DNA from 4 places in the Labrys sp. LIt4 genome. Region 3 is predicted to be linked to each of the others. Evidence: riboswitches for the same ligand, from Rfam matches in the RefSeq annotation. Region 3 holds a riboswitch; each other region holds the start of a gene.
What was found. A riboswitch is a leader RNA that binds a small molecule or an ion and turns the genes downstream of it on or off. The one in region 3 is predicted to bind cobalamin.

Region 1: it holds a riboswitch for cobalamin, as region 3 does, so the genes downstream of both, J8I29_RS05305 (aromatic ring-hydroxylating dioxygenase subunit alpha) here and J8I29_RS00450 (DUF1636 domain-containing protein) in region 3, are expected to answer to the same signal.
Region 2: it holds a riboswitch for cobalamin, as region 3 does, so the genes downstream of both, bluB (5,6-dimethylbenzimidazole synthase) here and J8I29_RS00450 (DUF1636 domain-containing protein) in region 3, are expected to answer to the same signal.
Region 4: it holds a riboswitch for cobalamin, as region 3 does, so the genes downstream of both, J8I29_RS24365 (CbtB-domain containing protein) here and J8I29_RS00450 (DUF1636 domain-containing protein) in region 3, are expected to answer to the same signal.

The regions. Positions count from the first base shown of each region.
Region 1 is NZ_JAGIPY010000002.1:509,693-517,284, reverse strand. Features, by position in the region: gene J8I29_RS05320 (NAD(P)-dependent oxidoreductase) at 1-596, shown strand, start outside; gene J8I29_RS05315 (porin) at 666-1,841, opposite strand; gene J8I29_RS05310 (fumarate hydratase) at 2,206-3,846, opposite strand; cobalamin riboswitch at 4,029-4,234, shown strand; gene J8I29_RS05305 (aromatic ring-hydroxylating dioxygenase subunit alpha) at 4,351-5,595, shown strand; gene J8I29_RS05300 (hybrid-cluster NAD(P)-dependent oxidoreductase) at 5,778-6,845, shown strand; gene J8I29_RS05295 (hypothetical protein) at 6,847-7,152, shown strand; gene metH (methionine synthase) at 7,339-7,592, shown strand, end outside.
Region 2 is NZ_JAGIPY010000001.1:312,149-319,740, forward strand. Features, by position in the region: gene J8I29_RS01455 (phosphotriesterase) at 1-96, opposite strand, end outside; gene J8I29_RS01460 (ABC transporter permease) at 113-1,120, opposite strand; gene J8I29_RS01465 (ATP-binding cassette domain-containing protein) at 1,117-1,932, opposite strand; gene J8I29_RS01470 (substrate-binding domain-containing protein) at 2,164-3,105, opposite strand; gene J8I29_RS01475 (cupin domain-containing protein) at 3,243-3,863, opposite strand; cobalamin riboswitch at 4,081-4,262, shown strand; gene bluB (5,6-dimethylbenzimidazole synthase) at 4,305-5,042, shown strand; gene J8I29_RS01485 (TerB family tellurite resistance protein) at 5,090-5,725, shown strand; gene J8I29_RS01490 (hypothetical protein) at 5,718-6,983, opposite strand; gene J8I29_RS01495 (DUF975 family protein) at 7,123-7,592, opposite strand, start outside.
Region 3 is NZ_JAGIPY010000001.1:98,373-105,964, reverse strand. Features, by position in the region: gene cobN (cobaltochelatase subunit CobN) at 1-2,787, opposite strand, end outside; gene cobW (cobalamin biosynthesis protein CobW) at 2,935-3,969, opposite strand; gene J8I29_RS00450 (DUF1636 domain-containing protein) at 3,966-4,346, opposite strand; cobalamin riboswitch at 4,454-4,670, opposite strand; gene J8I29_RS00445 (hypothetical protein) at 4,766-5,131, shown strand; gene J8I29_RS00440 ((2Fe-2S)-binding protein) at 5,525-5,980, shown strand; gene J8I29_RS00435 (xanthine dehydrogenase family protein molybdopterin-binding subunit) at 5,985-7,592, shown strand, end outside.
Region 4 is NZ_JAGIPY010000017.1:55,022-62,613, forward strand. Features, by position in the region: gene J8I29_RS24350 (efflux RND transporter periplasmic adaptor subunit) at 1-667, opposite strand, end outside; gene J8I29_RS24355 (UDP-glucose/GDP-mannose dehydrogenase family protein) at 1,094-2,410, opposite strand; gene J8I29_RS24360 (histidine phosphatase family protein) at 2,514-3,068, opposite strand; cobalamin riboswitch at 3,171-3,300, shown strand; gene J8I29_RS24365 (CbtB-domain containing protein) at 3,333-3,545, shown strand; gene J8I29_RS24370 (CbtA family protein) at 3,564-4,328, shown strand; gene J8I29_RS24375 (J domain-containing protein) at 4,772-5,368, shown strand; gene cobS (cobaltochelatase subunit CobS) at 5,662-6,648, shown strand; gene cobT (cobaltochelatase subunit CobT) at 6,772-7,592, shown strand, end outside.

The DNA of each region.
Region 1 (7,592 bases), on a different contig from region 3:
TGGCGCTCGCCGCCGAACTCGCCGAGGCCGGCATCGATTACGCCGATGCCCCGCTCGGCCGCACGCCGAAGGAAGCCTGGGAAGGTACGCTCGATACCATGGTCGGCGCCAGCGACGCCCTGTTCGAACGCCTCAAGCCGGTGATCGCCACCTGGGCCGGACGCATCGTGCATATTGGCGGTACGGGCGATGGTCATCGCATGAAGCTGCTCAACAACTTCGTATCGCTGGGCTATGCCGCCCTCTATGCGGAGGCCCTGGCCTTGTCGCAAAAGGTCGGCATCACGCCCAAGCGCTTCGACAGCGTCATTCGCGGCGGCCGCATGGATTGCGGCTTCTACCAGACCTTTTCGCGCTGGGTCCTGGAGGGCGACGAGAATGCGCACAAATTCACCATCGCCAATGCCTTCAAGGATCTGAGCTATCTGGAAGCGATGGCGGACGCAGCCGGCCTGGTCAATCCGATCGGCAATGCGGTGAAGAACTCGTTCGGCGTGGCGATGGCCGCCGGCGGTGCCGAGCGCCATGTGCCGATGCTCACCGACTATATCGGCCGCCTGAACGGCACCGATCTCACCCCGGCCAACCGGAACTGACCGGAAGGCATAGGCAGCAACGCCGCGCTCAGGAGGAGCGCGGCGCGCTGTTTACACCTGTAGACCAGGTCAGAAGGTACGGCGCAGGCGCACGCCCGCACCGACGGCGTCGACCGTCTTGCTGTTCAGGCCCTCCGGGTCCTTGTTCTGGTACCAGACTTCGGCACCCGCGATGAAGCCCTTGACGACGGTGTAATTCACCTGGCCTCCAACGACATAATAGTTGAAATTGTCGGTGATTTTGGAGGCGATGCGCGGGGCGTCAAAGTGCAGATAGCCACCGAACAGAATGGCTTGCAGGCTCTTGGTCACGTTGAGACCGGCCTCGCCCTGCACGGCGAAGCCCTTGGCGCTGTCGAGATCATGGATCGTGCCGTTGGTTATGTAGGCGTCCACGCCGCCGAAGCCGAGGGTGGACGAGCCATTCGGCTGGGACCCGCCGACGCCGAGATATTTTACGGCGCCGTCCGCGTAGCTGGCTTCGGCCGCGATGTAGGCACCCTCGAGAACCGGCAGGTTGACGTTGCCGCCAACACCGATCGAATAACCGTATTTCGCACTATAGCCGGCCGTTGCGCTGCGGTTCTGATGGAGGGCGCCCATCACCTGGAAACGGCCCCAGCCATTCTTGTTGTCGTCATAGCCGACGACGCCGACGATATCAGGCATCTGGGCACCGCCGACGCCACCAGCAACCGTGACGCCATTGACCACGACATTGTTCCCGTAGACCGAGGCATTGGCGCGATGGTCACGCCCGTCCTCGATCGACAGGGTGGCGTAGGCCTTGTCGAATTGCGCCGTATAGCTGATCAGGTTGCGCCGGCCCTGCTCGCCGAAATAGGGCGCGAAGAACTCGGCCTGATAATTGGGGTCGTAGAAGGCATAGGGCGACCAGGCATAACCAGCCGTCAGGCCGCCGAACTGCAGATAGGCCTGGCGTACCTGGAAGGTGTCATGCGTGGCTGCCCCCGCATTGGACTCGGCCTGGAGTTCGAAGAAAGAGCGCAGCATGCCCCAGTCGGTCTGAGTGCGCGCATCGAAGCGGATGCGGGCGTTGGTCCGAAACTGTGTCTGGCTGATGTTGCGCTTACCCGTTGCATTGCTGGGCGCCTGCGCAAACCAATAGTCGGCCCGGATCTGGCCGCTGATCTTCAGGCAGGTGTCGGTGCCCGGAATATAGAAAAAGCCCGGACCGAATGCCGTACAAACCTTCACATATTCGACAGCCTCGCCCTTGCTCATCGGTAGGTCTGCAGCAAATGCGGACGCAATACCAAGAAATCCGGCACCCGCGCCGAGTAAAATTGTACGAATAAACATGGAAATACCTCGATCTCATAAGTCGACCCCTTCAAAAGGGCCTCTCTCTTCGGCAAGCCGGCAAAGCAATATTGGGCGTACCGAAGAGGCGCAGTCGTTGTGCACTGCGATATCGAAGCTTTCCTCCCAGGCGAGACATTACACAATGTTAAGGTGAGTCACCGTTCTGACACAAAGGGGCTTTGTCCATGACAGTTGCGAATTCGCAACAGCACGCGAAACGTGCATGAAAAAGGCCCCTCCCTTTTCAGGAAGAGGCCTCGCCGAAAAAGCCGTCCGCGTGAACTCAGCCCAGGTTGAGTTCCTTGAAGAAATCATTGCCCTTGTCGTCGATGACGATGAAGGCCGGGAAGTCCTCGACCTCGATGCGCCAGACTGCCTCCATGCCGAGTTCGGGATATTCCAGTACCTCGACCTTCTTGATGCAATCCTGCGCAAGGCGCGCGGCGGGGCCGCCGATCGAGCCGAGATAGAAGCCGCCATGCTTGGCGCAGGCTTCGCGGACCTGGGCCGAGCGGTTGCCCTTGGCCAGCATCACCATCGAGCCGCCGGCGGCCTGGAACTGGTCGACATAGCTGTCCATGCGCCCGGCCGTGGTGGGCCCGAAGGAGCCGGAGGCGTAGCCAGCCGGCGTCTTGGCCGGGCCGGCGTAATAGACCGGATGGTTCTTGATGTAGTCGGGCAGCCCGCCGCCCGCTTCCAGGCGTTCGCGCAGCTTGGCATGGGCGAGGTCGCGGGCCACGATGATCGGGCCGGTCAGCGAGACGCGCGTCTTCACCGGATGACGCGACAGTGTCTCCAGAATGTCGGACATCGGCTGGTTGAGATCGATCTTCACCACCGCGCCGCCGAGCTTGCTCTCGTCGATCTCGGGCAGGAAGCGCGCCGGATTGTGTTCCAGCTCCTCGAGGAAGACGCCGTCGCGGGTGATCTTGCCCATGGCCTGGCGGTCGGCGGAGCAGGAAACGCCGAGGCCGATCGGCAGGCTGGCGCCGTGGCGCGGCAGGCGGATGACACGCACATCGTGGCAGAAATACTTACCGCCGAACTGGGCGCCGACGCCGAGCGACTGGGTGAGCTTGTGCACTTCCTTCTCGAGTTCGAGGTCGCGGAAGGCATGGCCAAGTTCGGAACCTTCGGTGGGCAAGGTGTCGAGATAGCGCGCCGAAGCGAGTTTCACCGCCTTCAGCGTGAGTTCGGCGGAGGTGCCGCCGATCACCACCGCCAGGTGATAGGGCGGGCAGGCCGCCGTGCCGAGCGTGAGGATCTTCTCCTTCAGGAAGGCGATCAGGCGGTCTTTGGACAGGATGGAAGGCGTGGCCTGATAGAGGAAGGTCTTGTTGGCCGAGCCCCCGCCCTTGGCGACGAAGAGGAACTTGTAGGCCTCCTCCCCTTCCGCCGAAATATCGATCTGCGCCGGCAGATTGGTCCTGGTGTTCTTCTCCTCGAACATCGACAGCGGCGCCAGCTGCGAATAGCGCAGGTTCTTCTTCTCATAGGCATCGCGGATGCCCTGGGCGATGGCGCCTTCGTCCTCGCCCTCCGTCCAGACCTTGCGGCCCTTCTTGGCCATCACGATGGCGGTGCCGGTATCCTGGCACATGGGCAGCACGCCGCCGGCGGCGATATTGGCGTTCTTGAGCAGGTCATAGGCGACGAAGCGGTCATTGTCCGTCGCCTCGGGATCCTCGAGGATGTTGCGCAATTGCTGGAGATGGCCGGGGCGCAGGAGATGGTTGATGTCCATGAAGGCCTGCTCGGCCAGAAGCCGCAATGCCTCACCCTCGACCTGCAGGATCTCGCTGCCTCCGAGTTTCTCGACCCGCACGCCCTCGCTGGTCAGCTTGCGATAAGGCGTCTCGTCCGCTCCGAGGGGAAACAAGGGAACATGAGGATAGCGCGAACTGGAAGCGGAATCGGCGGGCATGGCAGCAAGGCTCCGACTTGATATTGAGTTCAGGGCAATTCCAAACTGCCCATATCGTCGACCCTTTAGACCTTCTTGCGAACGCTGCCTATGATTTCCTGCTCGCCGGTATGGCGCTCGGCAATGTCCTGAACACACCATCATCCGTCGTATCGCTTCTAGTCTGTGCGCCGACTCGCTGTATTCTCATCCTCATTCGAGGTGCCGGTCCGCTCCCAAGGCGGCCCGGAGAATTGGGAAGCCGGTCTGAATCCGGCGCTGCCCCCGCAACGGTAGAGGAGAAGATCGCGGCACGTGCCACTGGGTCGGGAAGACCTGGGAAGGCGCCGCGATCGGGCCGAAAGGCCGCTCCTGAGCCCGGAAACCAGCCACGATGAAAACCGACGGACGCGGTGGGCGTTCCGGAAGGAGGTTGGATTGTGCCCGGCCACCGGCGCAGGTTCCAAGCCGCTTTCCCTCTCCCGCCGTCACGTCAATGCATTGGTTGTCACGCGGGATTTTGACATGACTGCGCATCAGGACATGCTGGGCCGCCTCCGGGCCCACCATCCGGGCACGACGCTCGAGGGCAAATTCTACACCGACCCGGAATTCTTCCGGCTGGACATGGAGAACATCTGGTATCGCGAATGGCTGTTCGCCGGCCATGACTGCGAGCTCGGCAAGTCGGGTAGCTATTTCACCCTCCAGGTCGGCGACTATCCGGTGATCGTGCTGCGTTCCGCCGACGGCGCCATCCGTGCCTTTCACAATTCCTGCCGGCACCGAGGATCGCGGCTGTGCGCGGCGACAAGTGGCAGTGTCGCCAAGCTCGTCTGCCCCTATCATCAGTGGACCTATGAACTCGACGGCCGCCTGCTGTTCGCCCGCGACATGGGCCCCGGCTTCGACGCGACGCAATATGGGCTGAAGCCTGTGCATTGCGAGAGCGTGGCCGGCTCCATCTGGATCTGCCTCGCCAGGGAGGCGCCTGATTTCGAGACTTTCCGCGCCGGCGCCATGCCCTATCTGGCACCGCATGGGCTGAAGAACGCCAAGGTCGCCTTCGAAAGCACCATCGTCGAGAAGGGCAATTGGAAGCTGGTCTGGGAGAACAACCGCGAGTGCTACCACTGCGCGGGCAACCATCCCGAGCTTTGCCGCACCTTCCCCGAAGCGCCGACGGTGACAGGGGTGCAGGGCGCCGACAAGGATCCGCTGATCGGCCAGCATTGGCGGCGCTGCGAGGAAGCCGGCCTGCCCAGCACTTTCAGCATTTCCGGCGACGGCCAGTTCCGCATGGCGCGCATGCCGCTTTTACGCAATGCCGTCAGCTACACGATGTCCGGCAAGCCGGCCGTGCAGCGTCCCCTCAGCCCGACGATCGAGGAAGGCAATATCGGCGCCCTGCTGCTCTTCCACTATCCCACCACCTGGAACCACGTGCTGGGCGACCACGCCGTGAGCTTCCGCGTGCTTCCGATCGGGCCGAAGGAAACAGAGGTCACCACCAAATGGCTGGTGCACAAGGATGCTGTCGAGGGCGTCGATTACGATCTCGATGAACTCACCCATGTCTGGCGGATGACCAACGACCAGGATCGCCAGATCGTCGAGGAAAACCAGCTCGGCGTGTCATCGCCCGTCTACACGCCCGGCCCCTACGCCCCCGAGCACGAAGGCGGCGTGATGCAGTTCGTCGAGTGGTATCGCAACGCAATGGAAGCAGCCCTCGGCGGCGACGGCGTCCGCCTGCGCAGCGTGGCCTAAGGCCCTTTCACCCTCCCCTGGAGGGGGAGGGTCGGACGAAGTCCGGGGTGGGATGAGAAACACAGCAGCCGGTGAAAATCCCCCCGCCCCGACGCTTCGCGTCGACCCTCCCCCTCCAGGGGAGGGTGTTAGCAAAACCGATATATACAAAGGTAGACACCATGCCGACGCCCTCCGCAGCCCTGGCGAAATTCAGGCATATCGACGAAACACCGCCCTGGAACGACCAGAACCAGGCGCTCGAATGCGTATCGATCGTCCATGAGGGCCGCGACGTCGCGACCTTCACCTTCCGCGCCGCCGAACAAGGCTGGTTCCGCTATGAGCCCGGCCAGTTCATCACGCTGGAGATTCCGGCCGAGAGGGGACCGGTGCTGCGCACCTATACGCTGTCCTCCAGCCCGTCGCGCCCGCTCTCGATCAGCATAACCGCCAAGGCACAGGCCTCGAGTATCGGCACACGCTGGATGCTGGACAATCTCAAGCCCGGCACACGGCTGAAAGCTTATGGGCCTCTCGGGCAGTTCAGTTTCCATCGTCACCCGGCGGAGAAATACCTCTTCATCTCGGCGGGATCGGGCATCACGCCGATGATGTCGATGACCCGTTTTGCCGAAGACCACGGCGCCGCCACCGACATTGCTTTCGTCAATTGCGCACGCCGGCCGAACGAGATCATCTTCCGGCAGGAGCTCGAGCGTATGGCAGGGCGCATGCCGCGCCTCCGCCTCGCCTGGATCGTGGAAGAAACCGAGATCAATGACGTCTGGACCGGCTTCCGGGGCAGGCTCAACGCCCCTGCCCTGCGCCTGATCGCACCGGACTTCCGGGAGCGCGAGGTGTTCTGCTGTGGCCCTGCCCCCTTCATGGCAGCGGTGAAGGAGATGCTCGAAGCCAATGGCTACGACATGCGCCGCTATCACGAGGAGAGCTTCCAGCCGGCCGAAACGCCGGTGGAGGAAACCGGCACGGGCGAGGTGCTCGCCGGCGAAGCCAGCGTGGCGTTCACCAAATCCGGCATCGAGGTGCCGGCTTCCAGCCGCGATACCATTCTCCAGCTCGCCCGCAACGCCGGCCTCAACATTCCGACCGGCTGCACCATGGGCCTGTGCGGAACATGCAAGGTGCAATGCCTGTCCGGAGAGACGGCGATGACCCATCAGGGCGGCATTCGCGAGGAGGAAATAGCCGCCGGTCTGGTGCTGGCCTGCTGCACAAGGCCGCTCGGCCGTATCGAGATCGAGGCCTGAGATGACCGTCGCCACTGAGACTCACGCCGATATCGACGCGGCCATCGTGAATTCCATCCTGGAAGCCACACGGGATGATGGCGCTGCTTTGCCGGAAGAGCGGGCCCGTACCCTTCTGCTGGCCTGGATCCTCAGCCGCGAAGACGGCGTGGACCTCGCCAGGGAAGCGGCCGATCTGAAAGTCCTGCTGCTCGAGGCCTCGATCGCGGACAACCCGCTGCTGCCGCATCTCAGCAGCCTGCTCGACGAGGTGCGGGACCATGCCGGCCAGCGACGCGGCCGGCGGCGTTTGCGGGCGGATGCCTGAAGAGGCGGATATCGCGACATGCAAGCATGCCGCTGACGTCCGCCTCTTCTCTATCCTTCCCACCCGCCTCCCAGCAATCCCGGACAGAAAACCGACGCTTTCGGGATAGTTCGCCTTGACCTCTCCTGCCTCATTGCTATCATATAAGGATATCTTGATATCGTAATTCCGTTATAGGAGCTCGTGATGAGCGCTCCGGTCGAAGCCCTGTTCGCCGCGCCTGCCCAAAATGATCGGGGCGCGGAGATCCTTGCCGCCCTTACTGCCGCTGCACGGGAGCGCATCCTGATCCTCGACGGCGCGATGGGCACACAGATCCAGGGCCTCGGCTTCGAGGAGGATCATTTCCGGGGCGAGCGCTTCGTCGGCTGCGAGTGCCACCTGAAGGGCAACAACGACCTCCTCACCCTCACCCAACCGGCGGCGATCGAGGCGATCCA
Region 2 (7,592 bases), 210 kb from region 3:
GTCCACCGGCGCGGGGCCGAGCACGGTCATGGCGGTGCCGGATCGGATGCCGATCGGCTTGCGCTCGGCGGGACGGGGCTGGAACAGGTGATCCATGCTCAGTGGCTCCAGTTCAGTGGCTTCTCATGGCGCCCTTGAACAGGCGGAAATTGAGCCAGATGGCGATCAGGATGATCGAGCCGGTGACGATGGGCGTCAGAAAGGGCGACATATGCGCCAGCACCAGGCCGTTGGCGATCACCGCCACCGTCAGGGCGCCCAGCACCGTGCCGATCACGGTTCCGCGCCCGCCGAACAGGCTGGTGCCGCCCAGCACCACGGCCGCGATGACATCGAGCTCGAAACCCTGGCCCGCATTGGAGGAGCCGGAACCGAGACGCGCGGCCAGGATGACGCCGGCGGCGGATGCCGCCATGCTGGAGAGGATATAGACGCACAGCACCACCAAGCGGGTGTTGACGCCCGCCCGCCTCACGGCCTCGGCATTGGCCCCCACACCGGTGACATAGCGTCCGAACGGCGTCCGGTTGAAGACGAGGAAGGCGATCACCAGCACCACGAGGGCGATCAGGGCCGGTACCGGCACGCCGAGGAACCAGGCGCGGCCGATCGCCGTGAAGGGACTCTGCGCCTCGACCGGGATCGAATAGCCGGCGGTGATCAGAAGGGCGAGGCCGCGGATCACCGACAGGCCCGCGAGGGTTACGATGAAGGCGGGGATGCGCTCATAGGCGATGAAGAAGCCCTGTATGGCGCCGATCACCCCGCCCATTGCCAGCATCAGCACGATGACGAGTGGCCAGGGAATGCCGGCCTGGAGCGAGGCCGCCGACAAGGTCGCCGCGAGCGCCAGCACCGAGCCGACCGAAAGATCGATGCCGCCGGTGGTGATCACGAAGGTCATCGCGGCCGCCACGATCAGCAATGGCGCCGACTGGCGCACGATGTTGAGGAGGTTGGGGGCCGTGAGGAAAGCGCTGGTCCAGATCGAGAAGACCAGGCAGACGAAGATGAAGAACAGGGCGATCGAGATGATGCTGCCATTCGCTATCGCCTTGTCACGCCAGCGGGCCTTATGCACACGGGGGCGATGGGCAGGAGTGGTGGATGAGGCCGTCATGCGCGGGCTCCATTGTCCTGGTGAGAGCCGTTCGTTTGGGCGCCGGCGGAGCGGGCGCTGAATTTGCGGCCGACGATGAGGTTGACCACCTCCTCGATATTGGTGTCCTCGATCCGCCGCTCGGCAACGTTGCGGCCCTCATACATCACCTGGATGCGGTCGCAGACGAGGAAGAGATCCTGCAGGCGGTGGGTGATCAGGATCACGCTGACGCCGCGGGCACTGACGGTGCGGATCAGGTCGAGCACCGCCTCGACTTCGGCAACGGCGAGGGCCGCCGTGGGCTCGTCCATGATCAGCACGGAAGGGTTGAAGGAAGCGGCGCGGCCGATGGCGATCGACTGGCGCTGGCCGCCGGAGAGATTCTCGACCTTCAGCCGGGTGTCGGCGATGACGATGCCGAGCTTGTCGAGCATGTCGCGAGCCTCGCCATGCATGCGGCGCTGGTCGAGGAAGGGGACGCCGAGGATGCGGTGCCGGGGCTCGCGGCCGAGGAAGAGGTTGCCGGCGACGTCGATGCTGTCGCACAGCGACAGGTCCTGATAGACCATCTCCACCCGCGCGGCGCGGGCATCGGCGGGCGAAGAGAAGGACTGTACCTTGCCGTCGATCTCGATCGTGCCGGAGTCGGGGATCACAGCGCCCGAGAGCACCTTGCTCAAGGTCGACTTGCCGGCGCCGTTGTCGCCGACCAGCCCGAGCACCTCGCCGGGCCTGAGCATCAGCGATACGTCATCCAGTGTCTGGATCGTGTTGTATCGCTTGGAGATACCGGTCATCCTGACGCGGTAGGGTTCGCCACTGTCCATCATGGTTCCGCCTGGCAATAAAAGGTCTGTCCCGAATTGTGCGGGCTTTTGCCGAATGAGGCTCAGGAAGCCTTCTCCCCTTGCGGGAGAAGGTGGCGCGAAGCGCCGGATGAGGGGAGATGCGCGACCCTGGCAGGAGATGCCAACACCCCTCATCCACCCCTTCGGGGCACCTTCTCCCGCAAGGGGAGAAGGGAGTCGCGCCTCGCTCAGAAGGGTAGAGGGCCGCCGCTCCTACTTGAACATGCCCCGGAACTTGTCGACGTTCTCCTTGGTGACGATGGTCACGGGAACGTTGATGATCGGCTCGATCTTCTCGCCCTTCTTGAGCTTGGTCAGGGCCTCTACCGCGGCCTTGCCTTCGCCGGCCGGGTCCTGCTGGATCACGCCCGTCACCCAACCCTGGTCGATGCCTTCGATGGCCTGCTTCGTCAGGTCCCAGCCGAAGACCTTGACGCCGTCCGTGCGTCCCTGACTGGTCACGGCGGAGACGGTGCCGAGCAAGGCGGGCTCGCCGGTGGCGTAGAGCGTGGTCATGTCGGGATTGGCAGTCATCAGGTTTTCGGCGGCGCTCAGCGCTACGTCCTGCACGTTCTGGCCGTCAACGGTATCGAGAAAGGTGACCTTGAGGCCGCTGGCGGCCACGGCCTTCTTGAAACCATCCAGCCGCTGGTTCTGGATGTAGGAATTGAGAGCGCCGACCACGCCGATCTTCGCGGTGCCGTTGAGCTTGGACTTGACGTAGTCGGCGTAGAACTTGCCGATATCCTCGCCGGCCTTGAGATTGTCTACGCCGACGAAGGAGACATTGTCGCCGTCGGGGATCTGGGCATCGATGGCGATGACGGGGATGCCGGCCTTCTTGGCGGCGGTGATTGCGGGCTTCACGCCGTTGACGTCGATGGCGATCAGGATGATGCCGTCGACCTTCTGGGTGATGTAGTTCTCGATCGCGTCGTTCTGAGCGCTCGGGACGTTGTTGGCGTTGAAGATGACGAGCTTGGCGCCGGCCGCCTTGGCGGCTGTCTCAGCGCCTTCGTTGATCTGGTTGAAGAACAGGGCCTGCTGGTTGATGGTGACCAGGGCGAAGGTGTCGGCCAGGGCGGACACCGATCCGAGGGACAGCGTCAGGGCTGCCGCTGCCGCGCAACCGGCGAGATAGTTTGAAAGCCGCATTTCAGTTCCCTTCATGGATGGCCCGTGCCGGGCTCATTCTCAGTTCTAACATCCGCATAATTCAAGAGACTTGAATTCATGTCAAGTTACTTGAATGATGGTTGCAAGGATTCTTGAAACGCCGGCGGCGTGAGACCTCAGAAGGTGGCGGGCGTATTGACCCAGAAGATGCTGGCGCGCTCCGTCCCGGTGTTGCGGTACCAGTGCGGCAGTTCGGACTTGAACACGAAGGTATCGCCAACGGAGAGCTTGAAGGTGCGCTCGCCGACCATCAGCTCCACGGCTCCGGCCAGGACATAGCCGACTTCCTCGCCCTGGTGCTGGATCGGCCCGGCGCTCTCGCCCCCGGCCTCGATATGGTGGATGTTGCACTGGAGGAGATGGCCGGGCGAATAGGGGATCACCCGTTCCAGCGAGATGCCTTCGCCGCGCCGGAGCGGATCCAGCGAGATCAGCGGGCGCGTGCCGGCGCGAAAGACGATGCCCTCCTCGCTGTCCGTCTCCTCGAACATCCAGCCGATATTGGTGCCGAGCACCTCGACCAGGCGATGCAGCATGGGCAGGGAAGGCGAGGCCTTGCCGTTCTCGATCTTGGACAGCAGGCTTTCCGAGCAGTCGGCGGCCGTGGCCAGGGCCTTCAGCGTCAGCCCTCTTGTCTGCCGCGCCAGGCGCAGGCGTGTGCCGAGGCGCACGGGATTGGCCTGTTCCAGGGGATCGGGCTGATCGCCGGCGTGCGGTTTGAGATCGATCTTGTTCATTTTGCTGTTGCCAGGATGCTTATTGCCCGAGAGCCTAGCAGGCGATTCTAGGCCACAAGCCTGCACCCTGTCCACTTTGCTGCCCGCCGACCTAGGGCTCCGAATTCAGGTTAACGCCAAGCGCGACTACCCTCCCCATGGAGGGGAGGGTAAGTAAAGCGCTCATTGAGCCCTGCATCGACGCCCCGGATGGCTGGGCAGCCGCCACCTCCCATGCTACACCCGCGATACCTTCGGTGCCCGCTTGCGGGAGAATCGGGAACGCGGTTCGAAACCGCGACGTGCCCAACGCTGTAAGGGGGACTATCCGGGCAGGTTTCAGGCCACTCGTTCTGCGGGGAAGGCGTCCGGATGGGAGGATCCCGAGTCAGAAGACCGGCCGGAGGCGATAGATCGGCGCGCGCGGACGGCGCGGCGATTGCCATCGCAAGGGGAATGACGATGGACCCAACCAAGGGAGCGCTCAAGCCCTCCGGGCCGTTTTTGCCGGCCGAACGTGAAGCCGTCTATCGCGCCATCTTCACCCGGCGCGACGTCCGCAGCCAGTTCAGTCCGCAACCCGTGCCGGACGACGTTCTCGCCCGTATTCTCACGGCTGGGCATCACGCCCCCTCGGTCGGTTTCATGCAGCCCTGGAGTTTCCTGGTGCTGCACTGCCCCGACACCCGGCACAAGGTGCGGGCCCTCTTCGAGGAGGCCAATGCCGAGGCCGTGGCGATGTTCCCGCCCGAGAAGCAGGCGCATTATCGCTCGCTGAAGCTGGAGGGCATCGTCGATGCCCCGGTCAATCTGTGCATCACCTGCGACCCCGACCGCGCCGGCCCCGTCGTGCTCGGCCGCACCCATGACATGGCCATGGACCGCTACTCCACGGTCTGCGCGGTGCAGAATATCTGGCTGGCAGCGCGGGCCGAGGGGGTAGGGGTTGGCTGGGTCAGCATCGTCGATCCCATACGCCTGCGCCAGGTGCTGGGCATTCCCGAGCGCGTAATTCCGGTTGCCTATCTGTGTCTTGGCTATGTGCACGAAGCCTATACCCGGCCCGAACTGGAGGTGAAGGGCTGGCGCCGGCGCCTGCCGCCCGAAGACATATTGAGCTTCGACGGCTGGGGCGGCCAGCGGCCCGACCATCCCTTGCTCGCCGCCATGCGGGCCGCTATGGGAGAAGCAGGTTCCTAGGATGGCTGGCGCGGGATGCGCGCCGTGCCGATCGGATGAGACGGCCGATGGATTTCCTGCGTAAGAATGCAATCTGGATCATCGCGCTGCTGATCGCCAGCCTGGTCATGCTGGAGGGGCCGAGAGCACTCTTGATCGGGGCGTTCGTGGCCGCCGTCGGCGGCCTGTTCTGGCTGTTGCGCGGCAAGGCCCGCAAGCCGGCGGCAGCCCGGCGCATCGAGGCCGTGCCGAAAGTGGTTCCCCTTCCGCTTGACCGGGGATCGGACACGGTCCGGCCGCAGGTGCTCGAGCGCGTCTCGCTCAAGACCATCGACGATCCCAGGCTGGCCGCGGTCGTCCTGATGATCCAGCTCGTCCGCACCAATGGTCTGCTGACCAGGGCCGAGCGGGACACCATCCTCACCCTGATGAGCGACCCGCTCGGCATCGGCGACCGCGAACATGTCTATGAACAGGCCCTGCAATTGACGGATCGCGGCCGGGTGTTCACGCCGGTCGCCGAGGATCTGGTGCCGCTTTTCCGCGCCCGCCTGTCTTTGCCGGAACGCCAGCAACTCATCGATATGCTGGGTCAGGTGGCGAGTGCCTATGGCGACGCCAGCGATCTGCAGCGCGAAGCGATCGTTCGCCTGAAGCGACGCCTGTTCGCGCCGGATGCCGCAGCTGGACGTCCGCTCAATTGAAGTAGAAGGCGTAGCTCGCCACGTCGCCACCGAAGAGGCGGGTCGCCTGGCTCCAGGCCTCGGCATCCATCACCTTGCCATTATCAAGGAACGGCAAAGCGCCCGGGCCGGTGATCCACAGCATCAGGTCGAAATTGCCGGGCTGCTCGAACACCCTGGCGAGATTGACGCCCTTGGTGAAACGCCAATGCGGCATCAAGAGCTTGCCGTCCAGCACCTGATCGACCTGACCGAGCAGTGCAAGCCATGAGTCGATGCGCTCCTGCGTCACATCGAGGGAAGGCAGGACGCCGCTCTTCTGCCGGGGGCCGGGCAGCCACTCGTGGTCGTCGTCGGTTTCCCTGGCGATCAGCGCCCAGGTTTCATGGTTGAGCCGGATCACCCTCTTTAAATGGCCGCGTACCTCCAGCCACATCGCTTGGTCGGCCACCGGCCAGTCGATGGTGTGCACCAGGCTGATCAGGTCGGCGATGGCCTCGGCGTCGCGCTTGCTCGTGCCGAACAGGGTCACGCCCGATCCGTCGTCGACGCCGACGCCATTGGCCGTGGCAAGGCCTGTGACGGCGCGCGGAAACAGGCTGCCGAAGCCGGCGTCCCAGCTGCGCGACATGTCGTGCGACAGCAGGGTCTTGGTCAGGGCCATCAGGATATTGCAATAGCCGCGCAGCCATTTGGCGTCCGCCGTGTCGAAGGCGACGACGAAAGGCCTGGGCTTGCCGGAGTCGTCGAGATCGGAGATGGCAGCGCCGATATGATCCCGTTCGTCGATGATGCCGTCACCGTTCCAGTCGAAGCGGGTGACGGAGAGGTCGACTGTGAGCTTGGCCTCGATGTCGCCGACCTCCGCCAGGGTCTGGTCGGCCTTGTCGAGATCGGCCGCGAAAGTGGTGAGGATGCCACGAAAATCCTGATAGGTGACGGGTTGCGGATCGGGATTGGTGCTGAACACGGTACCCGACAGGCCCAGCAGCCGCATCGCCGGTATTTCTGAGGCGAACCCATATTTGTAGAGGGCCTGCGACAAATGCTCGAGGGCGCGGGCTGTGCGCACCATGCCGAGGCCGAGCCTGGCGTCGGCATTGCCGCTCGCCTTGGTGGCGAGAGCCAGCATCTGCTCGTCCGCCTCGCTGATGCGCCCCTTGCCGAGATAGCTCTGGAACAGGGCAGAGGCCGCGCTGTCGGCCTTGGCCGGCGCGGCGCTCCAGCCGAATGCAGCAGTCATCAGCATGACGGCTGCCATCTTGAAGAGAGAACGCATTATTACCCCCCCGGGGGACCGGCACATCTGGGAATCGAGTGCCGCCAACCCCGAGCATCTCTGATAGGCTGGCCACGGTGCTTGCCGCAAGGGCATCGCCAGACTCGATCCTCGATGGAGGCTGTTTCCCGGCTTGCTCTCAGTCGAAAATGTTCGCCACGGTACCGTTCAGGTCGATGCCTTCCTTGAGCACACGCAGGCGGTAGGCGGCGATCGAATAGATCCCCGCCATCCAGGCATACATCAAGGGAAAGGCCAGTAGCATCAGGATGATGGCCACAATGTTCCCGTTCGTGCCAAAAGCCCGGCCCAGAAGATCGGACACCACCAGATAGGCAAGCCAGATCACGAAGGTGAGCAGCATCATGCCGAAAAGAGGCCAGCGATAGCCCTCGCTCAAAGAACGGCTGCGGCCGAGCGCGCGGATCGGCCCCACGCCCTCATTGATGCAGATGACGAAGGATAGCAGATAGGGGAAGACGAGATAGACGGCAAAACAACCGGTGGCCAGGAATACCAGGATGAGCGCGAACGCCGGTGGCCCGAAGGTTGCGAACATGAAAACGAACAACGTCACGGCCAGGTGGATCAGGAAATAAGCAAGAAAAT
Region 3 (7,592 bases):
CGGCCGGTCGAGCCGGGCCTGTGGCAGGATCTCGAAGCCGGAGACACGGTTGGACCCGTTGTCCCAGACCGGCCTGACGCCCAGCAGTGCCAAGGCTTGGGCGAGATCGTCGCCGCCGGTGCGCATGGTGGCCGAACCCCAGAGGTCGAGCACGATATTTTTGGGGTAATCGCCGTGATCCTGCAGATAACGCTGGATCACGGCATCTGCCGCACGCGATCCAATCGCGTAGGCTGCACGTGTTGGAACCGCGCGCGGATCGAGGGTGGTGAGGTTTCGCCCGGTCGGCAGCACGTCGGCGCGCCCACGCGTCGGTGCCCCGGCAGGGCCGGGCCGCACGAAGCGTCCGTCGAGGCCGGCGAGAAGGCTGGCCATCTCGCTGTCGCCGCAGCTGTCGAGACGCGCGGCCAAAACCGGCCGCTCCTCCTCGCCGCAGGAGGCGGCCAGGACATCGAGGAGGTGGGCGCTCTCTTCCGGCCGCCGCCCGAAGACATGCAGCCCGTCGCGAATCTGCAACTCCTTGACGTCGCACAGGAAGGCGTCGAGGCGCGCCAGCGTCTCGTCCTCGTCCAAGCCCGGCGCGATGCCGCATTCGGCGGTGAGACCTGAAACCATCGCCCGCTCGATGATCTCGCGCCTGAGATAGGCCATGCGACGCTGGTCAAGGCCGTCGGCGCTGGCATATTCGTCGATCAGGCGCTCGACCTCGATGGCGGCGCCGGAAAGGCCGGCTTCCCGCAGGGGCGGGGTGAGATGACCGATGGTGACGGCGCCGAGCCGGCGCTTGGCCTGCGCCGCCTCGCCTGGATTGTTGACGATAAAGGGATAGAGCACCGGCACGGCACCGGCGGCCAGCTCCGGAAAGCATTGGGCGGAGAGGGCGGCGGCCTTGCCGGGCAGCCATTCGAGCGTGCCATGCGTGCCCAGATGGATCATCGCGTCGATGCCGAAAACCTGGCGCAGCCACAGATAGAAGGCGAGATAGGCATGGCGGGGCGGCAGATCGGGCGAATGATGGTCGCCCTTGCGGTCGAGGGCCGAACCGCGGTCGGGCTGCACCGCCACCGCGACGTTGCCGCAGACATGCCCCGCGAAATGGAAGGCACCGTCGTTGCAGAGGGGATCGGCCGATGGGTCGCCCCACTGGACCGCGAGCCTGTCGCGGAGGGCGGCGGGCAGGGTGTCGAGCCAGCTGGAATAAGCGGAGAGCGGGAGAGAAAGCTCTTTACCCTCCTCTCGATGGGGAGGGTCGGACCGCAGGTCCGGGGTGGGGTGGGAATCACGGCGGTCGAGGTGGCCACCCCACCCCGACGCTACGCGTCGACCCTCCCCATCGAGGGGAGGGTAAGAGCCGATATCTTCTCCCGCGGCATGCCGGTTCCGTTCCATCTCCTGATGGAGCGACGAAGATTGGTCCAACAGCTCCAGCAGATCGGCACCGCTTTTCGGCTGGTCTCCGACCGCATAGCCCTCGTCCCGCAGCTGCTCCAGGATCGCCACGGCCGAGGCGGGCGCATCGAGGCCGACGGCATGGGCGAGACGGCCCTCGGCGCCTGGATAGTTCGAGAGAATCAGGCCGAGCCTGCGCTCCGCCCGGGCCTTGGCAGCCAGCTTTGCCCAGGCAGCGGCCTTGGCGGCCACGGCGGCGATGCGCCCGTCATGCGGGGCATGGGCGAGGCGGGTGAAGGCCCCCTCCTCGCGTTCGGCCTTGAAGGAGATCACGCCGGCCGAAAGGCGGCCGTCGAGCTCCGGCAGCGCGACATGCATGGCAAGGTCGCTGGCCGACAGCCCGCGGGTCGACGCCTCCCAGGCCTCTTCGGCCGAGGAGGAGGTGATCACCTGCAGGACCGGGCAGCCGGCCACGTCGAGCGGCGAGGCGCCGTCATCGTCCAGGGCCGAGAAGGCAGTGGCATTGAGGATCACCGCCGGCTTGAGCGCCTCAAGCTGCCGGCGCACCCATTCGGCGGTTTCGCCATCCTTGAGCGAACCGACATAGAAGGCCGACACGGCGAGACCCTCGGCACCGAGTGCCCGCGCCAGGGCCTCGATCGGGGCGGTGTCGGCCGAGAGCAGGATGGAGCGGTAGAAGACGATGACGGCGCGCCCATACCCTCCCCTCGATGGGGAGGGTCGGACCGTAGGTCCGGGGTGGGGTGGCGGCTCGACCTGCAAGGACGACAACTCCCCACCCCACCCCGAGGCTTCGCCTCGACCCTCCCCATCGAGGGGAGGGTAAAGAGCGGGCGAAGACGCCTGCGGCCCCAGGAAGGTTCCATATTTCGGCACGGCGACCAGCTCTTCCGGCTCGCCGAGATCGAGGCCGCCCAGCCTGGCGGCGTAGAGCAGCGAGGCCCGGGCATTCCGGGGGCCGCCTTCGCGCCAATAGAGCGAGAGCTTGTCCAGGGCCTCCTGCGGCACGGTGGAGAGCTGGGACAGGCGCCCGTCCGGCCTGGCGTCGCCGGGGATCAAGGCGAGCGCGATGCCATGGGTTCGCGCCGTCGCCGCCAGTTCCTCCGCGCCATAGCGCCAATAATCGAGGCCGCCGAGCAGGCGCACCACGATCGCCCTGGCATGGCGGGCGGTCTGATCGATGTAGAGATCCGTCGACATCGGATGGCGCAGCTTCTGCAGCGGCGCCAGGCGCAGATCGTCGAGGCCGGACGCGGCGGCCAGAGCGAGGTCGCTGTCGGTCAGCGAGGCGAACACGATCGCGCCCGGCGCCTGGCCGAGATCGACGGCGGCCTCGCTGGCATCGAGCGAACGCGTATCGGCCGGCAGCAGATGCATCAGGATGGTTCCGGACCGAAGAACAACGCCCGCCACCTTGTCATTGCCGGGCTTGACCCGGCAAACCAGCTCGCGTCGGAGCCGGATGCCCGGGTCAAGCCCGGGCATGACGAACAGGCAGGCGTCGAGGTATATCTCATCTTCGCTTTACCCCTCCAGCGTCTTGCGGATGCCGGCCTGGTCGATGCCCTTCTCGCCGATGATGACGAGGCGGCTCGAACGGGTTTCCTCCGGCGCCCAGGCGCGGTCGAAATGTTGCGAGAAGCGGGCGCCGACGCCCTGGACCAGCAGGCGCATCGGCTTGCCGTCGACAGCGACGAAGCCCTTGATGCGCAGGATGTCATGCTCCTCGGCCGCAGCCTTCAGCTTGCGTACCAAGGCATCGGCGTCGCGGATGGCCGGCAGGTCGACGACGAAGGTGTCGAAATCGTCATGGTCGTGCTCGGCCTCGTGGTCGTGATGGGAGGGACGCGCCTCCAGATCGTTCTCGGCCGCGGCCCCGAGCCCGAGCAGCACGGCCGCATCGATGCGGCCCTCGGAGGTGCGCACCACCTTGACGGCGCGCGGCACGGTCTTCTCGATGTCCTCCTCCACGCCGTCGGCCTCGCCGGCGGAGAGGAGATCGGCCTTGTTGAGCACGACCAGGTCGGCGCAGAGGAGTTGGTCCTCATAGACCTCCTCGAGCGGGTTGTCGTGGTCGAGGGAAGCATCGCCCTCGGCCTGGCGCTTCAGCTCTTCCGGATCGTCGGCGAAGCGGCCGGCCGCAACCGCCGCGCCGTCGACCACGGCGATGACGCCGTCCACGGTGACGCGCGAGCGGATCGCCGGCCAGTTGAAGGCCTTGACCAGCGGCTTGGGCAGAGCCAGGCCTGAGGTCTCGATGACGATGTGCTCGGGCGCATTCGGGCGCGCCAGGAGCGTCTCCAGCGCCGGCACGAAATCGTCGGCCACGGTGCAGCAGATACAGCCATTGGCGAGCTCGACGATCGCATCTTCCGGGCAGCTCTCGATGCCGCAGGACTTCAGGATGTCGCCATCGACGCCGACATCGCCGAATTCGTTGACGATCAGCGCCAGCCTGCGGCCATTGGCGGTGGCCAGCAGGTTGCGGATCAGCGTGGTCTTGCCGGCTCCGAGAAAGCCGGTGACGATGGTGCAGGGAACTTTCGTATGCGCGTTCATTCGGCGTCCTTGAGGGTTGATAAGGGTGGGATGCGCGCGATCATGCTGCGCTTGAAGACGTCGGGACGGCCGCGCCAGGGCATCAGGCCATCGCGGGAATGGGCCAGGAGATCGATCCCGGTGAGGATGTCGGGGCCGCTCTCGGCGGTGAGATCGCCGAAGACATAGGTCCAGGTACCGGGCGCCAACAAAGCCACCGTGCAGGAACGCTTGCAATTGCCCAGGCACTCGACCGGCTGCAGCTCGACGCCTTCGGGCAGCCTGCCGGCGAGTGCATCGCGCAGCCGGGCACCCTGGCGCGGCGCCTCGGGATCATCGCCCTCGCGCCTGCAGGTCACGCAAACGAGCAGCCGGACTGGGAGAGGTGTTTGTGGCATCGGCCCTGTTCATCGCCGCCGGAGCGGATGGAGGGCGCGGGACCGACGGCAGAGCCGGCGGTCGTCCGGGAAGACGGAACCGGCCTCCGAGGCGCCCCGCCCGGACCGGTGACAACAGTGCGACCGGCAGGTCTCCTGGCTCGCGGCTCATCGCCTCCCGCCGCCTTCCCGGTTGCCCAGTGGCTTCATGGCGGGACGCTTGCCGCTTACAGTTGCGGGGGCAGCCGCGGCTTTGGCATCCAAGGCAGCCTGGACCGGCCCCTCTTCTTCCGCACCGCATTCCCTCTTCTCTCTTAACGAGAGACCGATCGTGGCTGACATAAGGCGCGCGCGGGCGGGCTTGTCAATGTTCCCGCTTCCAAAGCGCGCGCAAAATCCGGCATAAAGGGCGACAACGCCGCCGCACGAATGAGATCGCCATGCTTGAAGAGAAGTCGCCGCCGACAGTGCCGGAGCCGCAAAAGATCGACGTCATCTTCCGCGGCGGTTCGGTGACGGCCATCGGCGTGGTGCTCGCCTTCTCGCTCGGCTTCCTCAACAACTGGGCCTCCCAGCCGGGAAGCTGGATCCCGGAGGACCTCGCAGCCGTCGCTTTCATCGGTGGCGGCATCGTCTTCCAGGTCTGGGCGCTGGCCGGCATGCTCTCGGTCAAATCACTGGAGGTGCCGGTCTATCGCCGCATCGTGCGCCTCTTCATGATCGGCCTCATTCTCGTCTCGATCGGCGTCCTGGTCGCCATCGCCGGCGACGCGCTCGGCTACAGCAAGATCTGGTTCAAGCAATAGGCCGCGGCCAGCTGACACTATGGTCGTGATTTGGCAGGGACATTGGGCTTGCGTCATTGCGAGCGCAGCGAAGCAATCCAGGAGCCATGAGCGACGCGCTTTACCAAAACTGGATTGCTTCGCTGCGCTCGCAATGGCGGAGGAAACGTCAGCGCAGTTGTAGCGACGACTGTGGTCTTCGTCCGCATCTTCATGATCCGCTCATTTTGGTCACTCTCGACGACGGTGTTTCTCGATCGCTTCCCGACTGCACAAACTCTCACGTCTGCGTTACCTGTCACCCCGGCGCCATGATTGCCGCCACAATTTGGCCTTCCCGCAATCGCCCACCAGAAGGCCGACGCCGATGGGCCCGGATCTTCTGCCCGGCATCAGCCGCTGGAAGGCTCGCCCATGGTTGCCATCACCGTCAATTCGACCGCCCACCAGCTCGACATCGAGCCGGAAACCCCTCTGCTCTGGGTCCTGCGCGATGAACTCGGCCTCACCGGCACCAAGTTCGGCTGCGGCATCGCCCAATGCGGCGCCTGCACCGTCCACGTGAATGGTGCCGCCATCCGTTCCTGCCAGACTCAGGTCGGTGACGTCGACGGCGCCACCATCACCACGATCGAGGGCCTGTCGGCGGATGGCAAGCATCCGGTCCAGCAGGCCTGGCTGGCCGAGGACGTGCCGCAATGCGGCTATTGCCAGTCGGGCCAGATCATGGCTGCCGTCGCCTTCCTGAAGGACACGCCCGCCCCGACCGACGCCGATATCGACAATGGCATCACCAATATCTGCCGCTGCGGCACCTATCCGCGCATTCGCGCGGCGATCCATCGCGCCGCCGAACTGATGAAGGGGTGAGGCCATGAACGCGATCGACCGCTCCTCGACCGCCCTGAGCCGGCGCAGCTTCCTGGCCATCGGCCTCTCGGCCGCCGGCGGCCTGATGATCGGCGGCTTCATCCCCGATGCCGCGCAGGCTCTGACCATTGCCGACCAGCCCTGGGCCGGCACGGCCACTGACGGCGAGATCAATGCCTGGATCCTGATCGAGCCCGACGACACCGTGATCATCCGGGTGGCGCAATCGGAAATGGGCGAGGGCATCTTCACGGCCCTGCCGATGATCGTTGCCGAGGAACTCGGCTGCGACTGGGCAAAGGTGAGGCCCGAATACGCCTCGGCCAGCCGGAATTTGCGCGAGAACACCGTCTACAAGCGTATGGGCACCGGCGGCTCCGGCGCCGTGCGCCGCTCGCGCGAATTCCTGCAGGCCGCCGGCGCCAATGCCCGCGAAAGGCTGGTGCAGGCCGCCGCCGCGCGCTGGCAGGTGCCCGCCGAAAGCTGCAGCGTCGATGCCGGCAAGGTGCTGCACAAGGCGAGCAACCGCAGCTTGCGCTTCGGGGAACTGGCCGGCGAGGCCGCCAAGGTCGCACTGGCCAGGGAGCCGACGATCAAGACGCCCGAGCAGTTCACGCTGATCGGCAAGCCGCTGGCGCGCCTGGATACGCCGCCCAAGCTGACGGGGGCGGCGAAATTCGGCATCGATATCCGCCTGCCTGATATGGTCTATGCCGCCGTGGTCACCTGCCCCGTCTTTGGCGGCCGCGTGAAATCCTATGACGAGGCCGCCATCAAGGGCCGGCGCGGCATCCTGGCCGTGGTGCCGATCGAGGGCGGCCTCGCCGTGGTGGCGGACCGGTTCTGGCGCGCCAAGGAAGCGGCGCTCGCCTTGCCCGTGACATGGGACGAGGGCTCGGCCGCCGACACGGACAGCAAGCGCTTCGATGCCGACTATGTCGCCGCCCTCGACGGCCCCGCCGTCACGGCGCGCAAGGAGGGCGACATCGACGCCGCCCTTGCCGGCGGCAAGCGTGTGGAGGCCCTCTATCAGGCGCCGCATCTGGCCCATGCGCCGATGGAGCCGCTCAATTGCACCGCCCATGTCCATGACGGCAAGGTCGAGGTCTGGATGGGCACGCAGAACCCCGACATGGCGCTCCAGCTCGCCGCCAAGGCGGCAGGCGTCGCGCCCTCCGCGGTGGAAATCCACAACTGTTTTCTCGGCGGCGGCTTCGGCCGGCGCGCCGTCAACGACGAGCTCGTGCAGGCAGTGACGGTGTCGAAGGCGGTGGGCAAGCCGGTCAAGCTGGTGTGGACGCGCGAGGAGGATATGCGCCACGACCGCTATCGCCCCCAGGCTGCCATCCGCTTCCAGGCATCCCTCGGCGAGGACGGCCTGCCGGCAGCGATCCATGTCCGCACCGCCGTCGGCTCCATCCAGCGCTCGCTCGGCTGGGGCAAGGTGGAGAACGGCGTCGAACCCTCAGCCGTCGAGGGCCTCGCCAACATGCCCTACCGCACCGGCGCGGCCCAGATCGACTGCATCCTCAAGAACACCCATGTGCCGGTGATGTTCTGGCGCTCGGTCGGCTCGTCCCAGAATGCCTTCGCCCTGGAGAGCTTCATCGAT
Region 4 (7,592 bases), on a different contig from region 3:
AGGCAAGATAGCTCGCCTCGTCGAGATCGAAGTAGAAAAAGATCGGATCGACGGCGACGATCGACGCCAAGGGCGAGGCCGAGTTGGCCACCACGAGATTGCCGCGCGAGACGAGCTGGCGGGTGATCCTGCCCGAGATCGGCGCGGCGATGGTGGCGTAATTGAGGTCGAGCTTGGCCGTCGCCAGCGCCGCATTGGCCGAATCGATCGAGGCGGCCGCTTCCTGATAGGCCTGGAGATTGGCCTGGTAGGTGGCGTCGGTGACGTTGCCGCTCTTCTTCAGCGCCTCGGCGCGCGCCAGATTGGCCTTGGTCAGGTCGATCCGGGTCTGCGTGATCTTCACCTGGGCGGCCGCCTGGTCGACCGCGGCCTGGAACGGACGCGGATCGATCGCGAACAGCACATCGCCCTCCTTGACGAGGGAACCCTCCACGAAGCTCGACTTGTCGAGATAGCCGGTAACCCGCGAGGTGATGTTCACCTGGGGCCAGGCCTGGAACCGCCCGGTGAATTCCAGCGCTTCGGTAATCTTGCGTTTGACGGGATTGGCCACCGTGACCGGCATGGCCGGCATCTGCTGGGCGAACGCGCTGCCCGCCCCCTCGACGGCCGTCAATACCAGCACGCCGGCGGCCAGCCGACTCAATTTGCGACGCAACCTCGACATGAACATCCTCGCAAGCAAAGCGCCTCAGCCAAGCCGCCCGCGTGGCCTATGACCTTGTCGCGGGCACTGCAGCTGGCGTCTGGAAATCCTGCAGGATTTCCCAGCCTGCGCCGCCAGGGCAGGTTCGGAGATCCTGTTCAGCGCTCCACCGGCCGGAATCGCGGTCGAATCGCCGTGTGAATTCTATAGTATGATAATTCTTAGCGCTTTGATCCAATCAAGATCGGCGCCCTGCAACCGTGAGTTGGGACTTGGTGCATATCCGCAACAGGCGCGTCATTTCTGTCGCCTGCGCTTGGCGGAAGCGATTGCCTGGGTCGGTCAAAGCTCGCTGCCGGCTATCATTGCCCAAGCCGGTGGCATTTCCAAGACCGTCGATCTGAAGATCGACACTCCAATCCTGGGCCTGGCCGCTCCCGCCATGGCTCAGGGCGCCGTTCCCTCGCGCCCGATGCTCTCATAGCGGAAGCCATGCCGCTTCATGTCGTCGAGCCTGTAGATATTGCGCAGGTCCACGATCACCGGTTGCATCAGCAGGCGCTTGACCCGATCGAGATCCAGCGCCCGGAACTCGTCCCATTCGGTGACGATCACGCCGACATCGGCGCCGTCGAGGCAGTCATAGGCGCTGGAACGATAGTCGACATCGCTCAGGATCTTTTGGGCCTCCTCCATCGCCTGGGGGTCATAGGCCCGCACCTTGGCGCCTTTGTCCTGCAACGCCAGAACGATGGGGATCGAAGGGCTGTCGCGCATGTCGTCGGTGTTCGGCTTGAAGGCGAGGCCGAGCAAAGCCACCGTCTTGCCGGCGATGTTGCCGTCGAGGGCCGCGATGACGCGGCGCGCCATCGCCGCCTTGCGGGCATCGTTGACGCCGACCACCGATTCCACGATGCGCAGAGGCACGCCGTATTCCTGGCCGGTGCGCAGCAGCGCCAGCGTATCCTTGGGAAAGCAGGAGCCGCCGAAACCCGGCCCGGCATGCAGGAATTTGGAGCCGATGCGGTTGTCGAGGCCGATGCCGCGCGCCACCTCCTGCACATTGGCGCCGGCCTTCTCGCACAAATCGGCGATTTCGTTGATGAAGGTGACCTTGGTCGCCAGGAAGGCGTTGGCGGCATATTTGATCAGTTCGGAGGTGCGCCGCGCCGTGAACAGCAGCGGACCCTGGTTGAGATGGAGCGGGCGATAGACCTCGGCCATCACCTCCCGGGCACGCTGCTCCTCCGTGCCGACCACGATGCGGTCGGGGCGCTTGAAATCCTCGATCGCCGCACCCTCGCGCAGGAATTCGGGGTTCGAGACCACGCTGACGTCGGCGTCGGGCCGGACCTCGCGGATCAGACGCTCGACCTCGTCGCCGGTGCCGACCGGCACGGTCGACTTGGTGACCACCACCGTAAAGCCTTCGACCGCCGCGGCTATCTCCCTGACAGCGCCGTAGACATAGGACAGATCCGCATGGCCGTCGCCGCGGCGCGAGGGCGTACCGACGGCCAGGAATACCACGGCCGCATCGCGGACGGCGGGGGCAAGCTCGGTGGTGAAGGACAGGCGCTTCTCGCGCACATTGCGGGCCACCAAATCGTCGAGACCGGGCTCGTAGATCGGCATACGGCCGGCCAGCAGGCCTTCGATCTTGGCCGGATCCTTGTCGACGCAGGTGACGACATGGCCGAAATCGGCAAGGCAGGCCCCCGTCACCAGGCCGACATAACCCGTACCGATCATTGCAACGCGCATGACATCAATCCTGTTTGGGCGACAAACCCGTCAGAGCCGTGTCTACAAAAGGCCCGGCGACATGCCAATGACGAAAAAGCAGGAGGAGCTCTGCCGGGTCGTTCTATGCCCCGAGGCGCAGCGACCAACCGCGTCTGGAGGGCCTGAGATCGGCGGTGGCCAGCGGACCGGCTTCGATACGCCAGAAAGAGGAAGGCTCGGTGCCGAGGGCATGAACGATCGCCGCGCGCAGCACCGAGGCGTGGGTGACGGCCAGCGTGTATCCCTCGAATCGCCCGCCAGCGAGCCAGGCGCCGACCCGCGCAATCAGGGCGGCAATGCTCTCGCCGCCATGCGGGCAGGCCTTCGGATCGGTCAGCCATGCCCCGAGCGCCTCCGGTTCGGCGGCGGCTACCGCCTCCAGGCCGAGCCCCGCCCAGCGGCCATGATCGCATTCGCGCAGGGCCTCGTCGATCTCGGGCTCGAGGCCGAGGGCCTGCGCCGTCTGGCGGGCCCGCAGCGCCGGACTGCTCAGGATGCGGGTCGCCTTGGCGAAACGCCCTTCCAGATCGCGGGCCGCCGCCATTCCCCGCGCATCGAGCGCCTCGTCGAGCGGGAAGCCCGCCGCGCGCAGCGCAGGCGTCGCCCCGTGGCACAGCAGGATCAGGCGTGGCGTCATGACGGCATTCCCCGAGACTTGGGAAGCATGATCTCTCCCGAAAAGTCGCGCAACCATTCGGGACCACGCTTAATGTCGTTTCCAGAATATTGACATATGCGTGACTTGGGCTCTTATGGAAGAGCTTTGCCAAGGGTGGGAAGCCGGTGGAATTCCGGCACGGTCGCGCCACTGTGAACGGCGGCGCTCGGCGCCGTCCGGAAGTCAGACCTCTTCCAAGGCAGCATGACTCGTAACGGGACGCGTAATCCCAAGGAGCTTTTCATGACCACCGCAACTCTGGCACCCGTCGCCCAGCAGCCGATCGCCATCCCGGTTCGGGAGATTCTGCCCTGGGCTCTCTTCACCGTGTTGCTGGCTGTGCTCGCCATCTATTTCGTCGGCGCCGAACAGGGCGCGACCTCGCTCGTTCCCGGCGTCTACATCCACGAATTCGTGCATGACGCCCGCCATCTGCTCGGCTTCCCCTGCCACTAGGGCGCATAGGCACACGACATGGTTAGATCGCTTTTGATCCGGGGGATGCTGATCGGCATCCTGGCCGGACTGCTTGCGTCTGGCTTCGCCTGGGTCTTCGGCGAGCCTCAGGTCGACGCTGCCATCGCTTTCGAGGAAAGCCACGCGTCGGCGCCGGCGCCCGCTGCGAGTACCGCTGCCGGCGCGGCGCAGACGACCATGGTCCACGACCATGAGGAGGAGCCGGTCAGCCGTCCGGTCCAGTCCAGCTATGGGCTCGTCACCGGCATGGTCGTCTATGGCGCGGCCCTCGGCGGCATCTTTGCCCTGATCTTTGCCTTCGCGCAGGGGCGGATCGGCAGCCTCAGCCCGCGCGCGACCGCCGGATTGATCGCCGTCATCGGCTTTGCCGCCATCATGGTGGTGCCGCAGATCAAATATCCCGCCAATCCGCCGGCGGTCGGCAATCCCGACACCATCGGCCTGCGCACCGCCTTCTATTTCGGCCTGATTCTGCTATCGATCGTGACGATGGCGGCGGCCCTGGGCACCGCGAACCGGCTCGCCGCCAGTTTCGGCCGCTGGAACGCCAACCTCGTGGGAGCGGCGGCCTATCTCGTCGTGATGGTGGTCGCCATGCAGATCCTGCCGTCGGTCAACGACATCCCGGCGGACTTCTCGGCCACGGTGCTATGGAAGTTCCGCATCGCCTCTCTCGGCATCCATGCCGTGCTGTGGGCAACGCTCGGGATCGCCTTCGGCATTGCAGCACAAAAATTGCTGCAAGCGCCGGCCAGCCGCTGAAAAAAGCCGGCCAGCCGCGCAAACGTCGCATTTTTACAACACCGGCCCGATTTCGGGCCGGTTTCAAAATTAATTTCATTTCGCACTTGCGAAATAAACCGATGAGGATCACTTTAGGGGCGTGGTGGACGCGCCTTTGCGCTCCCCCACTGCCCTCCTTGGGCGTTTCCTCCCTAAGACTTGGGCCGCCATTTGGGCGGCCTCTTTCTTTTTCGGGTCGGCAGACCCCATATTTCAAAGTCTGCAGCGGCATTCGCCTCCATTAACCCCAGCGCAAAACGCTTTCAGGTAAGAATGCTTGTCTGCTTTCACTCTCCGGTTCAACGCGTCTTTGCGATTTGACGGGATTCGTTCAAATTACAAAACGCTCTTGCGCCCAAGCTCGTGCTTGCCCATTTGTGTTCACCCTCGCATAGTGTGTCATTATGGATCTGGACTCGCCCTTGTTTGATCGCATCCGGGTGCGCCCAAGGGCCGAGGAGGTCCAGCCGGCGAGCGTACGGCTATGCGAACATGCCGGTTGCCGGAACGCCGGCGAATTTCGTGCGCCTAAGGGGCGCAATCGCGAAGGCCAGTTCTGGCATTTCTGCCTGGAACATGTGCGCGACTACAACAAGACCTACAATTATTTCGCCGGCCTGCCGGACGACTCGGTGAGCGCCTATCAGCGTGACGCCGCCACCGGCCATCGCCCGACCTGGACGATGGGCGTCAATCCCTGGGCCAAGAAGCGCGGCGAAGGGCCGCAACCCGGTCCCGAGATCCATGACGGCTTCGGTTTCTTCGATGAGGATCACGGTTTCCGCCGCCCGCAACGGGCGCCCGAACCGGAGAGGCGGCGGCTGAAATTGCTGGAGCGCAAGGCCCTGGACGCGCTCGATCTGCCGGAAACGGCCACCGGCCCGGAAATCAAGGCGCGCTACAAGACGCTGGTCAAACGCCTCCATCCCGATGCCAATGGCGGGGACCGGTCCAGCGAAGATAAATTGCGCGGGATCATCCAGGCCTATAATACGCTGCGTAGCGCCGGGCTCTGCTGAGCCCCGAAACACCGGCGAGGCTTCCAGGCTTGGAGCGCGTTCCAATCCCGGGAATCTCCGCCAGACCTAGAGCAAAGCGCGTTTAGACGGAAACGCTATTTTGCTCTAACTCTTTGGTTCGACGCGTCTTTGCGATTCGTGGCGATTCCGCCAAATCGCAAAACGCTATGGAAACGACGCCGGACTGCCCATGCCCGCCTGGCGAGACTGGGAAATTCGGCGGGGCCCCTGTCTCCGGCCCGCTGGAACTGATTGTCGGCTGCGCCGTCCTGGCGCCAGCCAAGGAAGGCATAATGACTGACGCAACGACACCGGCCAATCTGCCGGACATCATGGTTTCGGCCAAAAAGCTGTTTGGTTTCGATACGGATCTCGAAGTACCGGCTTATTCCCAGTCCTCCGACCACGTTCCGGACCTCGATCCCGATTATCTTTTCGACAAGCCGACGACCCTGGCGATCCTGGCGGGCTTTGCCCACAACCGCCGCGTGATGGTGACGGGCTATCACGGCACCGGCAAGTCGACCCATATCGAGCAGGTTGCCGCCCGCCTCAACTGGCCCTGTGTCCGCATCAACCTGGACAGCCACGTCTCGCGTATCGACCTCGTCGGCAAGGATGCGATCGTCCTCAAGGACGGCAAGCAGGTCACCGAGTTCCGCGACGGCATGCTGCCCTGGGCCCTGCAGAACAACATCGCCTTGGTGTTCGACGAATACGACGCCGGCCGGCCCGACGTGATGTTCGTGATCCAGCGCGTGCTGGAGGTCTCCGGCAGGCTCACCTTGCTCGACCAGAAGCGCGTGATCCGCCCGCACCCAGCCTTCCGCCTGTTCGCCACCACCAACACGGTGGGCCTGGGCGACACCTCCGGCCTCTATCACGGCACCCAGCAGATCAACCAGGGCCAGATGGACCGCTGGTCGATCGTCACCACGCTGAACTATCTGCCGCATGACAAGGAAGTCGACATCGTGCTGGCCAAGGCCAAGCACTACCAGAAGAGCCCGAACGGCCGCGACATCGTCAACAAGATGGTGCGCGTCGCCGACCTCACCCGCAACGCCTTCATGAACGGTGATCTTTCCACCGTGATGTCGCCGCGCACGGTGCTGACCTGGGCGGAGAACGCCAATATCTTCCACGATATCGGCTTTGCCTTCCGCGTCACCTTCCTCAACAAGTGCGACGAGCTCGAACGCAGCCTGGTGGCCGAGTTCTACCAGCGCGCCTTCGGCGCGGAGCTGGCCGAAAGCTCGGTAAACGTCGCGCTGACGTAACTCGGGAGCCGGACGCCCCTACGACACTCAAGTGAGTGTCGGGCGATCCGCTCCTGGAAATACCACGCTCGCAGGAGAGGAAGAGCGGACGAGGACGTCCGCGCTCCCAGGATTGACGGCATCATGACCACGACGAACCGCAAGCCCGGCGAAAAACCCAAGGACGTGCCCAACGAAGCCTTCAAGCGTTCGGTGGCCGGCGCCCTGCGCGCCATCGCCCGCAAGCCGGATCTCGAGGTGACCTTCGCTTCGGAAAAGCCGATGCTGATGGCCGACAAGGCGCGCCTGGCCGAGCCGCCGCGCAAGCTCGACGCCCATGTCGCGGCGATCGTGCGCGGCCAGGCCGATGCGATGGCCTTGCGGCTGGCCTGCCACGACCCCGCGGTGCATCGCCGCCACGCCCCGCAGAACGACCAGGCCCGCAGCGTGTTCGATGCCGTCGAGCAGGCCCGCTGCGAAGCGATCGGCTCGCGCCGCATGGCGGGGGTTGCCAACAACCTGACGGCCATGCTCGAGGACCGCTATTTCCGCGGCGGCAAATATGAGGACATCCGCGTCCGCGAGGAAGCACCGGTCGAGGACGCCCTCGCCTTGATGGTGCGCGAGAAGCTGACCGGCCTCGCCCCGCCCGAACCGGCGCGCAAGCTCGTGGATCTATGGCGCCCCCTGATCGAAGAAAAGGCCGGCAAGGACCTCGCCCGCCTCGACAGCGTGATCGAGAACCAGCGCGCCTTCGCCCGCGCCATGAACGACCTTCTCACCCATATGGGTCTGTCAGAGGAAGCGCAGGCCGATACGGACGATTCCGACGACCGTGAGAACGACGCCGAGAGCGAGCAGGAAGGCGAGAACCAGGAAAACCAGGGCGAGGTCCAGGACGATTCCGAAGCCATGAAGCTCGAGGAGACCGAGAGCGAGGACGAGGAATCTCAGGACGGCGAGAC